2 regions of the Metabacillus mesotrionivorans genome follow, and region 1 is predicted to be linked to the other one. Evidence: riboswitches for the same ligand, from Rfam matches in the RefSeq annotation. Region 1 holds a riboswitch; the other holds the start of a gene.
What was found. Region 1 has a riboswitch for S-adenosylmethionine ahead of ACTSEZ_RS19385 (Na+/H+ antiporter NhaC family protein). Riboswitches for the same ligand answer to the same signal wherever they lie in the genome.
Positions count from the first base shown of each region.

Region 1 (7,209 bases):
AATGAGCTGCAGATGTTTCAGTTCATTCCGCTGATCATCGTCCCGCAGGTGTTCTTTTCAGGTCTGTTTAAGCTGGAAACGATGGCGGAGTGGCTTCAGGCTATCAGTTATGCTATGCCTCTGAAGTATGGCGCTGATGCTCTGCAGGATATCATGATCAGGGGGAATGGCTGGGAGCAAATTGCGAATGATGTATATGTGCTGCTTGGATTTGCCGTTTTATTTTTTGTTCTGAACATCTTTGCTTTGAAAAAAGTGAGAAGACTGTAGTGACTGCTCATTTTCAGATATAATAAAAGTATTGATGAATGAGGAGTTTTTTAAATGAGTGAACACTTTTCCATTGAAGAGCTATTGAGGCTGACCGATGAAGATGTGAAAATGAGCGAAAAACAGAAAAAGGTCGTGGAAGCGGCCATTGAAATATTTGCTGATAAAGGATTTGCAGCTGCATCAACAAGTGAAATTGCGAAGAAAGCCGGTGTCGCAGAGGGCACAATCTTCAGGCATTATCAGACGAAAAAAGATCTGCTGTTTGCAATCGTAAAGCCAACGATTACCAAATTTGCAGCTCCGTTTCTCGTGAAGAACTTTATTGGAGAGATTTCTAAGCAAAAGCATGAAGATCCCGAGCAGCTCATGCGATTTATCCTGGAGAACCGGTATGAATTTGTGAAAAAAAATCAGCCTGTCGTAAAAATTCTTCTTCAGGAAGTATTCTTTCACGAAGAATTCAGAGGGGAAATCAGAAAAGTTATTGAAACACACGCCATGGAAAAGCTGAAGGAGCTTATCGTTTTCTTTCAGGAAAAAGGGGAAATGGTTGAAATGCCGCCTGAAACGGTGCTGAGGATGATTGTGACAAGCATCATGGGCTTTTTGTTTGCAAGGTTTATCCTTCTTCCGGATTTGGATTGGGATGATGAGGCAGAAAAAGAATATACCATTCAGTTTCTGCTGCATGGATTAATGAAAAAATAATAAGAGGCTGGGATAAAACCCTCCTCTGAACTGAAAAAGCCGGTGACATTTTACGAGGAGTAAAATGTTACCGGCCTTTATACTTTTTAAATTTAAATAAGAAAATTCACTGCCAACCAATAAGGCAGCAGGGTGAATTCCTGAATAAAACAGAAAAAGGTGAATGTGAGCTTGCTCACATTCACCTTTTTCATTATTCGAAGCTAGTTATGTCCAAGCCTCTTTTATATTTGACCATTTGGTGTTACCAATTCGATTATCTTTTTTACGTAAAGAAGAAACAATTACTATTCAATATCGATTGTTTTTTTCTGGAAATAATCGGACTGGATAGTATTTTGTATACCTAAAACAATGAAAGCCCTACCTCTCTTTCATCCTTACGGCTCCTTGTCCGCGCCAGTGTGAGTCAGGATTGCAAAAATCAAGCGACTATTTTATCGAGTTTTTTGATGAAACTTCAAACGTTCGTAAAAGAAATTAAAAAAATAGAAATGGATTAGATTGCAGAAATAACAAAAGAGGTGATGCTCTAATAGTGAGCTGAAGAAGTGGGCTGTTTTTGAAAAGATTTGCTTTTAATAATAATCATATTCCCGTAAGATTCAGGAAGTTGTAAGACATTATCTATAATCAGCCTTAACAGAAACTATTTATTTGATGATCAGTGATCCCTTTAATGACTCCCAGTTCACTAATCAAAAATTCATGTGCGTTATCCAGCATTTTTTTTTCACTTGTATTAAGTGCTTTTTCTTTCTTCATACGCATTAAATCACGTATAACTTCAGCACCTTCTTGTATGTTGCCGGTTTTAATTTTGTCCGTGTTTACTTTATACCTTTGTTTCCACGTCAGTAATCTATCTGATTCTCCATGCTGAAAAATGTGTATGATGTGCTTTAATGCAAGTATGTCAGTAACTGGGCGTATACGTGAACTCAGTATTCTATTCGTAGGAATCAAGACTTGCATATTGCCTATTAACATATTTATGACATAATATTGCTGTTTTTCCCCTGATATTTCCTTATCTTCTATAGCTTTAATGATGCCGACTCCGTGCATTGGATAAACAATGTTATCGCCAATTTGAAACAAAAAATCCACCTCCATATATGGTAACCTTCTTAAGCTTAACATATAGACTATTTTTTATCAAATTTTTAATAATATCATAAATGTGTTTTAAGTGTCAACTACTTTTTCTTGGGAGATTAAAAAAGAAAAAGTGGCAGGAAACGTGTCGGATGACCAATAAAGGGAAGGTGGATTTTCCTGCGAATATCAAAAAAAAGCATACCAATTTCTATACAAATTAGTATGCTGATTGATATATGATTTACCGTGTTATTTAGGACGCTGTTTTTTCTTGCGCTTCTTTTCTTTTAAATCGCGGAAACTGTATTAAAATCGCCATAATACCGCATAGGGCAATCAGTACCGGATAAAAAGAGTAAGGCAGAATGCTTGTCGGCGAGATGGAAGCAAATTCAGCCGCTGAAAGCATCTGCGCACCGTATGGGATCAGTCCCTGGATGCTGCATGAAAAGATATCGAGAAGACTTGCTGATTTTCGTTTATCAATTTCATACTTGTCTGCCATATCTTTGGCAAGAGGGCCAGTTGCAATAATTGAGATTGTGTTGTTTGCCGTTGCAAGGTTCGTTGAGCTGACAAGGCCGGCGATGGCAAATTCTGCCCCTCTTTTAGAAGAAATGCGCTTTGTCATGGTTTCAAGAATGAAGTGAATGCCGCCATTGCGCTTGATCAGCTCCACCATACCGCCAATCAGGAGCGAAAGAATGACAAGCTCAGCCATTCCCATGATGCCGTCTGTTATTTTCTGAAGGAATGCTGTTAATGTGTAGCTTCCGTCGGCCATTCCAATAACTCCGCCGAGGATAATGCCTCCTGCTAACACAGCAATGACATTTACTCCAAGCAGGGCTGCTGCAAGAACCCCGATGTATGGAAGCATTTTTACCCAGCTGTACGCTTCAGGTGTAACGGGTGCCTGTCCGCCAAGTGTGATGACGACGAGCACAATGCACGTAATAATGGCTGCGGGAAGCACGATAAAGAAATTTGCTTTGAATTTGTCCCGCATTTCTGTTTGCTGTGTTCTTACAGCTGCAATGGTTGTATCCGAGATAAACGATAAGTTATCCCCAAACATGGCACCGCCAATAATGGCACCCATTGCAAGAGCAACTGAAATGTCTGCCTCTGTACTTATTCCGACTCCAATCGGAGCAAGAGCCGCAATCGTTCCTGTAGAGGTACCCATCGCAAGCGAGATAAACGCGCCGATGATGAACAGTCCTGCAATCAGCAGGCTCTGAGGCAGGAAGGACAGTGCCAGGTTAACTGTCGACTCAACAGCTCCCATTCCTTTTGCCACTTCCGAAAAAGCACCCGCAAGAATAAAGATAAAGACCATGATCATTAAGTCAGGGTGTCCCGCTCCTTTTGAGAAACTCTCCACTTTTGATGTAAAGCTTTCTTTTCGGTTCATGATCAGGGCTGCCGCTGCGGCAACAAGGATTGCCACAAGGATCGGCATTTTATAGAAATCTCCTGTGATGATGCCCGATCCCACAAACAGTCCGATGAAAATAACGAGGGGAAAAAGTGCCCAGCCGTTAGCTTTTGTGTCCATAATAACCACCTTTCAATTCTTCATATTCATAGTGTTCCGCTCTCTGCAGATAAAAACTGCATAAAAAAAGATCTCTTCTTGATAACAAGAAGAGATCCTATATCCGGAATGGAAATAAGCTCTTCTCATTTTTCAAGCGCATGGCTTGCTGGAATTGGCACAGCACTCATGGATGCGAGTCCGCTGCCGAGGCATCACAGGGCCAGTCCCTCTGCCTCTCTTAATAAGAAGATAATATGTGTGTTTTAAAAAATACCTTTACTACATTAAGGGGTTGCGGTGCAAAAGTCAAATGGCAGTTTTTACTCGAATTATATTCTAAATTATTTTAGTTTTTTGTTAATTTCCCAAAGTAAATATAGTGTTTAAAAGCAGAAGCAGAATTAGAAAAAGGGCCAATACAATTTCGTATCGGCCCTTTATCTATTTATTTAACTAACCAGAATAATTCACCTTCAAATTCAATTAGTTTTTCTATAAACTCTTCAAAGGTCATTTTAAGGTTTTGTGGAGGATTGCTATTATCAATGTCCTCAAAAAATAAATAATCTTTTTCCCCTATTTCAACTTTTTCTTCGTCTATTAAAAAATATCCAACATCTGCGTATCTCATTACACAATAATATTTTTGAGGAATTAGATGAGAAATAGAGAGAGTTTCTTGTATTGTTTCCTTTAAACTGTGGACAAAAACGCCGCTCCCCCAATCATCAGTGAAAATTCTTACCCCATTATGTAAGGTTAAAAACGTCTTATAGTCATCCGGTAAAACAAAGTTAAACTCATTCATTTCTTGTAATGATGCGGGGTTAAAGAACAAACATTTCTTTTCTGCTACCGTACCATCTCTCAAATGAATTCGAATTCTACCATCTCCATCTAGATTCGCTTTCAAAGACTCCAAAGTCTCTATGATCATTTTCCACCTCAAAAAGTTACTATTTATTCCCTCAAGGAGTAACAGTTTGTTGATGCATTCCTTCCGGCAGGGCGTATAAATTTATCATATCATTATTTCCTCTTCTTTCCAGTGAATTTATGTGATGCACAACCAATGGAGACCAATGGCAGTTTTTACTCGATTTATAATCAAAATTGTTTGAATTTTTCACTGTGTATGGAATAATATGGACTATATAGTCGGTTTTATAAAAAGGAAGGGCGGGCTACATGTGGCTCCAATTGTATCAGAGGAATATAAGGAGAAAAAGAAGCGGCATATTCTGGACAGCTCTCTGAAAGCTTTCGGAGAAAAAGGATTTCAGCTGGCCACCATCGATGACATTGTAGCAGAATCCGGATTGAGCAAAGGAGCCATCTATAACTATTTCAAAAGCAAGGAAGACATTTATCTGCAGCTGATGCAAAGGAAGACAGAAGAGAATATAGCAGGGTTAAAAGAACGTTTCCGTAAAAAGGAAACGGCCGAAGAAAAGCTCAGACAGTTCTTCGAAAACTATCTGGAGATCAAGCTTTCACCGGACTGGCAGCGGATGATTGGCGTTCACCTTGAATTTTGGATTCATTCAGGACGGGATGAAGAGCTGAAACGGGTGATGACCGCACGGTATGAAGAGGTTTACCGGACGCTGCTGATAGAGATTTTGCAGGAAGGAATTGATCAGTTGGAATTCCGGCCGAATGCGGACCCCGCTATTATCTCGTCATTGGTATGGGGAACAATTGACGGCACCTGCCTTCATTATTCTGTCATCGGAAACGATTATCCGTTCCGGGAACAGATGAAGACACTTGAAGAAATGGTGTTTATGTACGTAAGAAAAGGGGAGAGAGAATGATCACATGTAAGCGGCTGTCCGAATGTACACTCCATGATGCACTGATTGCGTGGAACAAGGGGTTTGAAGGCTATGATTTTGATATGACTCTCACACTTGAAGCATTTCTGAACAGACTTGTATTTGAGAATCTTTCTCCTGCGCTGTCAATTGTGGCTTTTGACGGCACAGAACCCGTGGGGCTGATCTTAAACGGCATCAGGTCCATTGACGGGAAAACCGTCTCCTGGAACGGCGGCACCGGAGTTGCCCCTGCATACCGAAGCAAAGGCGTCGGGAAAAGGATGATGGAAGAAGTCCTGTCCATCTATGAAAAAGAAGGAGTCCACACAGCCACACTTGAAGCACTTTCGCATAATGAACGGGCGATCAGTCTGTATGAGAAAATGGGATATCAGACAGCAGATCAGCTTATTCACCTTGGTTATTCGGCTCCACTGACACTCGATTTGCCCCATGGACCGCATGATATTCACTGGAAAAAGCCGCATGATTTAGCGGAGCACTCTTTTTGCAGCAAACTGATTCCATGGCAGGTGCAGTGGCAGAACATTCGTGACGGTGAAGCGCTGCTTGCGGTTGAAAACGGAAAAACGATTGGCTATGCCCTTTCAAAACGCAAATACGACGAAGAAGGAAAGCTTTCCGGGATTCTCCTGTTTCAGTGCGAAGCTCATCCTGAGCATGAAAACAAAGAAGGCGTCCTTAAATCCTTGCTGCACGAAGCGTTTGCGTTTTCAAATAAAGCTGACGTCAGCAGGACAGCTGTGAATTTCAGGAGATCTCATTCTGTCTGCGGCATTCTTGAAGACGAGGGATTCATCGTAAAAGCAGAGCAGGTCTTTATGGTAAAAGAGATGACTGCATAAAGTTCAGTCCTCTGCAGACCCTATGAGAAAAAGAAAGCGGGTGCTGCACATGAACCGGATCCTGATTCTTCTGCTTATGTGTTTTTCGGCTGTTCTTGTTCAGGGACAGACTCAAGCCGCGGCTGAAGATCGCGTTCAGTCTTACGAAGAGTACGGAAGAGTAGCTATGAAGAAAACGATGGAAAAATACCCTGGTGCACAGATCACCGATTATCTTCATGTCGGAAAAAAGACAAAAGGCGCCATCTCAACAGAAACGTTCAAGCTTGTGTTAAAGGAGCGGGGCAAAACGTTTGAGATCTTTGTGTTTGTGGAATACAGTGAAAAGACGAAAAAGGTAACGAAGGTTACATTCAAAGATGCATAAAAGAAACGGATGGCAAATGCCTCCGTTTCTTTTTTTGCCTTTTTTTAAAAAAGTTTACAAATAGAATTGACATTGATTGCCATAAGGATATATAGTTAATTACATAAGTAACTAACCAATGAACATACAGGAAAAGGGGTCAGTCATATGAATCCATTTTTAGACACTGACAGGCCGATATTTCAGCAGATTGCAGAACAGGTTGAAGACGATATCATCAATGGCTTAGTGCAGGAAGGAGAAAGGGTACCGTCAACGAATGAATTTGCAGCGCACTATCAGATTAATCCTGCGACAGCGGCCAAGGGAATTAACCAGCTTGTTGAAAAAGGCATTCTATTTAAGAAAAGGGGAATTGGGATGTTTGTAGCAGACGGGGCAAAGAGCAAGCTGATTCATCAGCGCAAGGAGCAGTTTTTTGAAGCCTATATTCTGCCGCTGAAATCCGAGGCGCAAAAGCTGAACATCAGCGTGAGCGATTTGAAAGAGATGCTTGAAAAAGGGGGCGGGGCAAATGAACGTTAGCATCAC
Region 1 is NZ_JBQMFF010000011.1:27,906-35,114, reverse strand. Features, by position in the region: gene ACTSEZ_RS19400 (ABC transporter permease) at 1-270, shown strand, start outside; gene ACTSEZ_RS19395 (TetR/AcrR family transcriptional regulator) at 325-981, shown strand; gene ACTSEZ_RS19390 (CarD family transcriptional regulator) at 1,621-2,097, opposite strand; gene ACTSEZ_RS19385 (Na+/H+ antiporter NhaC family protein) at 2,336-3,646, opposite strand; SAM riboswitch class I at 3,766-3,873, opposite strand; gene ACTSEZ_RS19380 (SMI1/KNR4 family protein) at 4,071-4,562, opposite strand; gene ACTSEZ_RS19375 (TetR/AcrR family transcriptional regulator) at 4,816-5,442, shown strand; gene ACTSEZ_RS19370 (GNAT family N-acetyltransferase) at 5,439-6,311, shown strand; gene ACTSEZ_RS19365 (DUF3889 domain-containing protein) at 6,361-6,678, shown strand; gene ACTSEZ_RS19360 (GntR family transcriptional regulator) at 6,826-7,203, shown strand; gene ACTSEZ_RS19355 (ABC transporter ATP-binding protein) at 7,193-7,209, shown strand, end outside.

Region 2 (7,209 bases), on a different contig from region 1:
ACAAATGCCATCACGATGACGATGAAAGAAATCGGCACACGCTATGATTTTAAAGGAAGCAAAAGCAGCATTACGCTCGAAAAAGAGGAGCTTGTTTTAGTTTCTGATGATGAATTCAAAATGGATCAGCTGAAGGATGTGTTCATTTCAAAGCTGATCAAGCGCAATGTGGCAACGCGCAATATTGATTACGGAAAAATTGAAGGCGCATCAGGCGGCACCATCCGCCAGCGTGCAAAGCTTGTCCAGGGAATTGATAAGGACAATGCGAAAAAAATTAATGCGATCATAAAAAATGCAGGACTTAAAGTGAAAACGCAGGTTCAGGATGATCAGGTCCGCGTTACTGGCAAAAGCAAAGACGACCTGCAGCAGGTGATTGCAGCTGTCCGCGGAGCGGATCTGCCGATCGATGTTCAGTTCATTAATTTCAGATAAATGCTCGGACTCAGCAGTTTTTCCTGCTGGGTCTTTTTTATCCGGGCTGGGGCAAGAATTCCTCATCAATTCAGAAAACTTTTACTTTTCGCACTTGAATCTCCCGAAAAAAACATGTAAATTAGATATAATATCATTTAGCCAATTTCATATTTTTGATTCTTATCTAGAGAAGCTGAGGGACTGGCCCGTCGAAGCTTCAGCAACCTGGCGTAATCCAAGGTGCTAATTCCAGCGATGCATCCATCGGACGATAAGAAGAAGTCATGCATACTCAAAAGTCTTCTTCTTGGAAGGCTTTTTTCTTTTTCCCATTATCAGCTGTATTTTAGGAGGTTTATAGCTTTGGCACTTTTAACAGATTTGCAGACAAAAATTCTGATCGGGGACGGAGCAATGGGCACCTTGCTTTATTCCCACGGTGTGGACCGGTGTTTTGAAGAACTGAACCTGTCAAAACCGGATGACATTCTGAATGTTCATAAGGCGTATCTTAATGCCGGAGCTGATGTCATTCAGACAAATACGTACGGGGCCAATTATATCAAGCTGTCAAGATACGGGCTTGAAGATGAGGTGCGCGCCATTAACCGCAAGGCTGTGCAGATTGCAAAGCAAGCTGCGGAAGGCACCTCTGCCTATGTCCTCGGAACAATCGGCGGGGTCCGGGCTTTTAAAAAAGGTTCCTATTCCCTTGAGGACCTGCGGCGAAATTTCAGAGAGCAGCTCTATCTTCTGCTGAACGAAGAACCGGACGGCCTCCTGCTAGAAACGTATTATGATCTTGAAGAAATGAGGACGGTTCTTGAGATTGCCAGGAAAGAAACAGACTTGCCGATTATAACAAACATTTCCCTTCATGAAATCGGCGTTCTTCAGGACGGCACTCCTCTTTCTGACGGCCTGTCTCAGCTTGAGGAACTCGGGGCGAATGTTGTCGGGCTGAACTGCAGGCTTGGGCCTTATCATATGCTCTCATCTCTGGAAGAAGTTCCTCTTCCCGAAAAGGCATTCCTGTCTGTTTATCCGAACAGCAGCCTCCCGACCATTGAGGAAGGCAGACTTGTTTACGGATCCGGTGAAAAATACTTCGCTGAAAGTGCACTTGCTTTTAGAAATCAGGGTGCGAGATTAATAGGAGGCTGCTGCGGAACGACTCCTGATCATATTAGGGCGATGGCTTCTGCACTTAAAGGACTGCCTCCGGTGACTGAAAAGAAGGTGAAAGCTAGGAAAGAAGAAATCTCCATTGCCTCCGCTGCCGAGAGAAAGTATCCTCCGCTTCAGGATATCGTAAAAGAAAAACGCTCCATCATTGTGGAGCTTGACCCGCCGAAGAAGCTCGGGATTGATAAATTTTTAAAAGGAGCAAAGGCCCTGCAGGAGGCTGGAATCGATGCCTTAACACTTGCGGATAATTCCCTTGCTTCACCAAGAATCAGCAATGCCGCGATGGGGTCCATCGTTCAGCAGACCCATGGCCTTCGCTCGCTGATCCATATTACGTGCCGTGACCGGAATTTAATCGGCCTGCAGTCACATTTAATGGGGCTCCACACTCTTGGCTTAACAGATGTTCTAGCCATAACCGGAGATCCGTCCAAAATCGGGGATTTCCCGGGGGCAACTTCTGTTTATGACCTTTCTTCCTTTGATTTGATCAGTCTGATTAAGCAGTTTAATGACGGGCTTTCTTACTCAGGAAAGCCGCTTGGCGAAAAAACGAACTTCTCAGTTGCCGCCGCTTTCAACCCGAATGTGAAGTATCTTGATAAAGCCGTCAAAAGGCTTGAGAAAAAAATCGCCTGCGGAGCTGATTATTTTATCTCCCAGCCGATTTATTCCGAAAAACAGCTGCTTGATGTTTATGAAGAAACAAAACACTTAACCGTACCAATCTACATCGGCATTATGCCGCTCACAAGCAGCCGGAATGCCGAATTTATTCATAATGAGATACCGGGCATTACCCTGTCTGACAGCATCCGCGAAAAAATGGCCAATGCCGGAGATGACAAGGAAAAATCGTATCAGGAGGGTCTGGCCATTGCCAAAAACCTGATTGATGCTGCATTTAATCTGTTCAACGGAATTTACTTGATCACGCCGTTTTTGAATTATGAACTGACCGTGGAACTAACGAACTATATTCATAAAAAAGAGTCTGAGGCCACCGAAAGGAAGATTACGCATGTCTGATATAAAAAAACAGCTTGAGAAAAAAATCCTCGTTCTGGACGGAGCGATGGGCACCATGATTCAGGACGCCAATCTTTCTGCAGATGACTTCGGCGGAGAAGCCTATGAAGGATGCAACGAATATTTGACTATAACTGCACCTGAGGTCATTCAATCGATCCATGAAGCTTATCTTGAAGCAAAAGCAGATATTATTGAGACAAATACGTTCGGAGCTACCAAAATCGTTCTGGATGAATACGATCTTGGGCACCTTGCTTTCGAACTGAATAAAAAAGCAGCTGAAATTGCAAAAAGAGCTGCTGAAATATACTCAACACCTGAATGGCCCCGCTTTGTAGCAGGCTCAATGGGACCGACTACAAAAACGCTCTCTGTTACGGGAGGAGCCACATTTGAAGAACTGATCGAGAACTATGAAGAACAGACACTGGGACTGCTTGCAGGCGGAGCCGATCTGCTTCTTCTTGAAACGAGCCAGGACCTGCTGAATGTAAAAGCCGGCTTTTTAGGCATTAAGCGTGCCTTTGAGAAGACTGGAAAAGAAATCCCGCTTATGGTATCAGGGACGATTGAACCGATGGGCACGACCCTTGCCGGCCAGGACATTGAAGCCTTCTTTATTTCCCTTGAACATATGCAGCCACTATCTGTCGGCCTGAACTGTGCGACAGGGCCTGAGTTTATGACAGACCATATCAGGACGCTGTCGGGAATGGCTCATACAGCAGTCAGCTGTTACCCGAACGCCGGCCTTCCTGATGAGGAAGGAAAATACCATGAATCACCGCGTTCGCTTGCGCAGAAAGTGAAAGGTTTTGCAGAACAGGGCTGGCTCAATATCGTCGGCGGCTGCTGCGGAACCACACCCGCACATATCACGGCTATCGCAGATGCAGTCAGCGAACTGAATCCGCGCACCGTCCCGGAACGTGATCCGGCACATACCGTTTCCGGTATTGATCCGCTTATTTATGACGACTCCATGAGACCCCTGTTTGTCGGGGAACGGACAAATGTCATTGGATCAAGAAAATTCAAGCGCCTGATTGCCGAGGGGAAATTTGAAGAAGCATCTGAAATTGCGAGAGCACAGGTTAAAAACGGAGCACATGTCATTGATATTTGTCTTGCAGACCCTGACCGCGATGAACTTGAGGATATGGAAGCATTCATAAAAGAAGTGACCAAAAAAGTAAAGGCGCCGCTTGTCATCGATTCAACCGATGAATCTGTCATTGAAAAAGCACTATCTTATTCCCAGGGAAAAGTCATCATCAACTCGATTAACCTCGAAGACGGCGAAGAGCGCTTTGATGCAGTTGTTCCGCTGATTCATAAATATGGTGCCGCTGTTGTTGTCGGAACCATAGACGAAAAGGGCATGGCTCTTACAGCTGAGGAAAAGCTTGATATTGCGGTCCGTTCGTTTGAACTGCTTACTGAAAAGCACGGCCTGAGTCCGTCAGATATTATTTTTGATCCCCTCGTTTTCCCTGTCGGCACAGGAGACGAGCAGTATATTGGTTCTGCTGAAGAAACCATTAAAGGCATCCGCCTGATCAAAGAGCGACTTCCGGAATGTCTGACCATGCTAGGTGTCAGCAACGTATCCTTCGGTCTCCCGCCTGTCGGACGCGAAGTGCTGAATGCCGTTTACCTTTATCACTGTACACAGGCAGGTCTCGACTATGCGATTGTCAACACGGAAAAACTTGAGCGTTTCGCATCCATTCCGAAAGAAGAAGTAGAAATGGCAGAGACTCTTCTTTTTAACACAAATGACGAAACACTGGCCGCTTTTACAAATCACTATCGCGGGAAGAAAAAAACATCCAAAAAACCTGTACAGTCCCTTCCGCTTGAGCAGCGTCTCGCCCAATATGTTGTTGAGGGGACAAAAGAAGGACTCATTTCAGACCTTGAAATAGCCCTTAAGGAATATGATGCTCCTCTCGATATTATTAACGGTCCACTAATGAGCGGAATGGCTGAAGTCGGAGAGCTTTTCAATACAAACCAGCTGATCGTCGCCGAAGTTCTTCAAAGTGCAGAAGTAATGAAGGCTTCCGTCTCCTTTTTAGAGCAGTATATGGAGAAAAAGGATGACAGCGGAAAAGGAAAAATCCTGCTTGCAACGGTTAAAGGCGATGTGCATGATATCGGGAAAAACCTTGTGGATATTATCCTGAGCAACAATGGCTACAAAGTAGTGGATCTCGGAATTAAAGTGACCCCTCAGGATTTAATCGCAGCTGTCAGAAAAGAAAAACCGGATATTGTCGGACTTTCAGGCCTGCTTGTTAAGTCAGCCCAACAAATGGTCCTGACCGCACAGGATCTGCGTGAAGCTGATATTTCGGTTCCAATCCTGGTCGGCGGCGCTGCCCTTTCCAGAAAGTTTGCGGACGGAAAAATTGCTCCGCAATACAGCGGCCCGGTGGTGTATGCCAAGGATGCGATGGACGGCCTTTCACTTGCAAACCGGATCCGCGTCGACCCGGCCCAGTTTAAAAAGAAAAAAGTGCAATCTGAACGGTTTTCTGAAAAGAAACCGACTGCCGCAGTGACAGAGCTGCTTGAAAAAAGAGCAGAGCTTGCACCGTCCCCTGTTTTTGTGCCTGAGGACTGTAGACGCCATATCATCAAAGATTTCAATTTGCAGCACCTCATCCCTTATATCAACATGCAGATGCTGATCGGCCATCACCTCGGCCTCAAGGGAAAAGTAAAAGAAATGCTGAAAAACAATGATCCAAAAGCTGTTGCTCTCAAAGAAACCATTGATGAGCTCCTGAAGCAGGGAGAGGCGGAAAAATGGTTTGAACCTGCTGCAGTTTATCAGTTCTTCCCTGCTGTATCGGAGGGGAATTCTCTGCACATTCTGGATCCTGAAACAGAAGAAAAACGGCAGACCTTTGACTTTCCAAGGCAATCCAAGCTGCCGCACCGCTGCATTTCAGACTATGTTCGTCCGGACGGCGGAAAGAGAGACTATGTATCCTTCTTTGCTGTTACGGCAGGAAAGAAAGTAAGAGAGATTGCAAACCGCTTCAAGGAACAGGGCGACTATTTGAAAAGCCATGTCGTTCAGGCCCTTGCCCTTGAACTAGCCGAAGGTCTCGCCGAGCGGACGCACCAGCTGATCCGCGATCAGTGGGGCTTCCCAGATCCGCCGGACTTTACAATGGATCAGCGTTTTTCAGCCAAGTATCAAGGCCAGCGGTTCTCTTTCGGCTATCCGGCGTGCCCGAACCTTGATGACCAGGCCAAATTATTTGATCTGATAAGGCCTGAAGACATCGGAGTGAATCTGACAGAGGGCTTTATGATGGAACCTGAAGCATCTGTTACGGCCATAGTCGTTGCCCATCCTGAAGCACGGTATTTCAACGTTTTGAACTGAGACTTCTGTCTCAGTTTTTTTTTTGCACAAAATCAGGTGTTTTATTAGAGACTGACAGGGAATATAAACAGCATATCCAACATACTTATCGGATTTTTCACCATACTAAATGTGATTAAAACCTGGAGGGATTGTAAATGAGTCAAAACAGCCAAACAAAAAAAACGATGCCTGCGCAGCATCAGGATGTGCAGCCAGGGCATGAAAATCAGATGCATCCAAAACCCGAGTTTGACAGCCATCAATACATAGGCAGCGGCAAGCTTTCGGATAAAACAGCGATCATCACAGGCTTGATTCAGGCATCGGGCGGTCGGTAGCCGTCCACTTTGCAAGAGAAGGCGCAAATGTTGTCATTTCCTATTTGGATGAACACGATGATGCGAATGAAACGAAACGCCTTGTTGAACAGGAAGGCAGACAGTGTCTGCTTATTCCGGGAGATATCGGAGATGAAGCATTTTGCGGACAGGTAGTAAACGAAACAGTCAGCAAGTTCGGCAGAATTGACATTCTTGTCAACAATGCGGCTGAGCAGCATCCGCAGGCCGGCATTGAGGAAATTACAAAAGAGCAGCTTGAACGCACATTCAAAACAAATATTTTCTCTTTCTTCTATATGACAAAAGCAGCCCTTCCCCACCTGAAACAGGGAAGCAGCATCATCAACACGTCATCCATAACAGCTTATGCAGGAAACGAACAGCTGATTGATTATTCAGCTACAAAAGGGGCTATTACGACGTTCACACGCTCCCTTTCCATGTCTCTTGTGAAAAAAGGCATCCGGGTAAACGGCGTAGCTCCGGGCCCAATCTGGACACCGCTCATCCCTTCAACGTTTGATGCAGAAAAAGTTTCAGAGTTCGGCGCCGACACGCCAATGGGACGCCCCGGACAGCCTGATGAGCTTGCGCCAAGCTACGTATTCCTCGCAAGCAGCGACTCAAGCTACATCACCGGACAGATGATTCATGTGAACGGTGGTAAAATCATTAACGGCTAAGAAGAAAAGCGGAATCGCCCGTTTAGCCCTGACAGGCAGAAAAGAAATCACCCGAAAAGTCCGGTTTTGACTTTTTGGGGGATTTTGTTCTGACGGAAGGGCTGGGCGATGGAGCTGGACACCACGAAAAGCGGAATCGCTCGTTTAGCTCCGGGAGTCA
Region 2 is NZ_JBQMFF010000001.1:87,774-94,982, reverse strand. Features, by position in the region: gene ACTSEZ_RS00365 (YajQ family cyclic di-GMP-binding protein) at 1-438, shown strand, start outside; SAM riboswitch class I at 598-698, shown strand; gene ACTSEZ_RS00360 (bifunctional homocysteine S-methyltransferase/methylenetetrahydrofolate reductase) at 784-2,637, shown strand; gene metH (methionine synthase) at 2,630-6,043, shown strand; partial or broken gene ACTSEZ_RS00350 (SDR family oxidoreductase) at 6,181-7,049, shown strand.
Region 2: it holds a riboswitch for S-adenosylmethionine, as region 1 does, so the genes downstream of both, ACTSEZ_RS00360 (bifunctional homocysteine S-methyltransferase/methylenetetrahydrofolate reductase) here and ACTSEZ_RS19385 (Na+/H+ antiporter NhaC family protein) in region 1, are expected to answer to the same signal.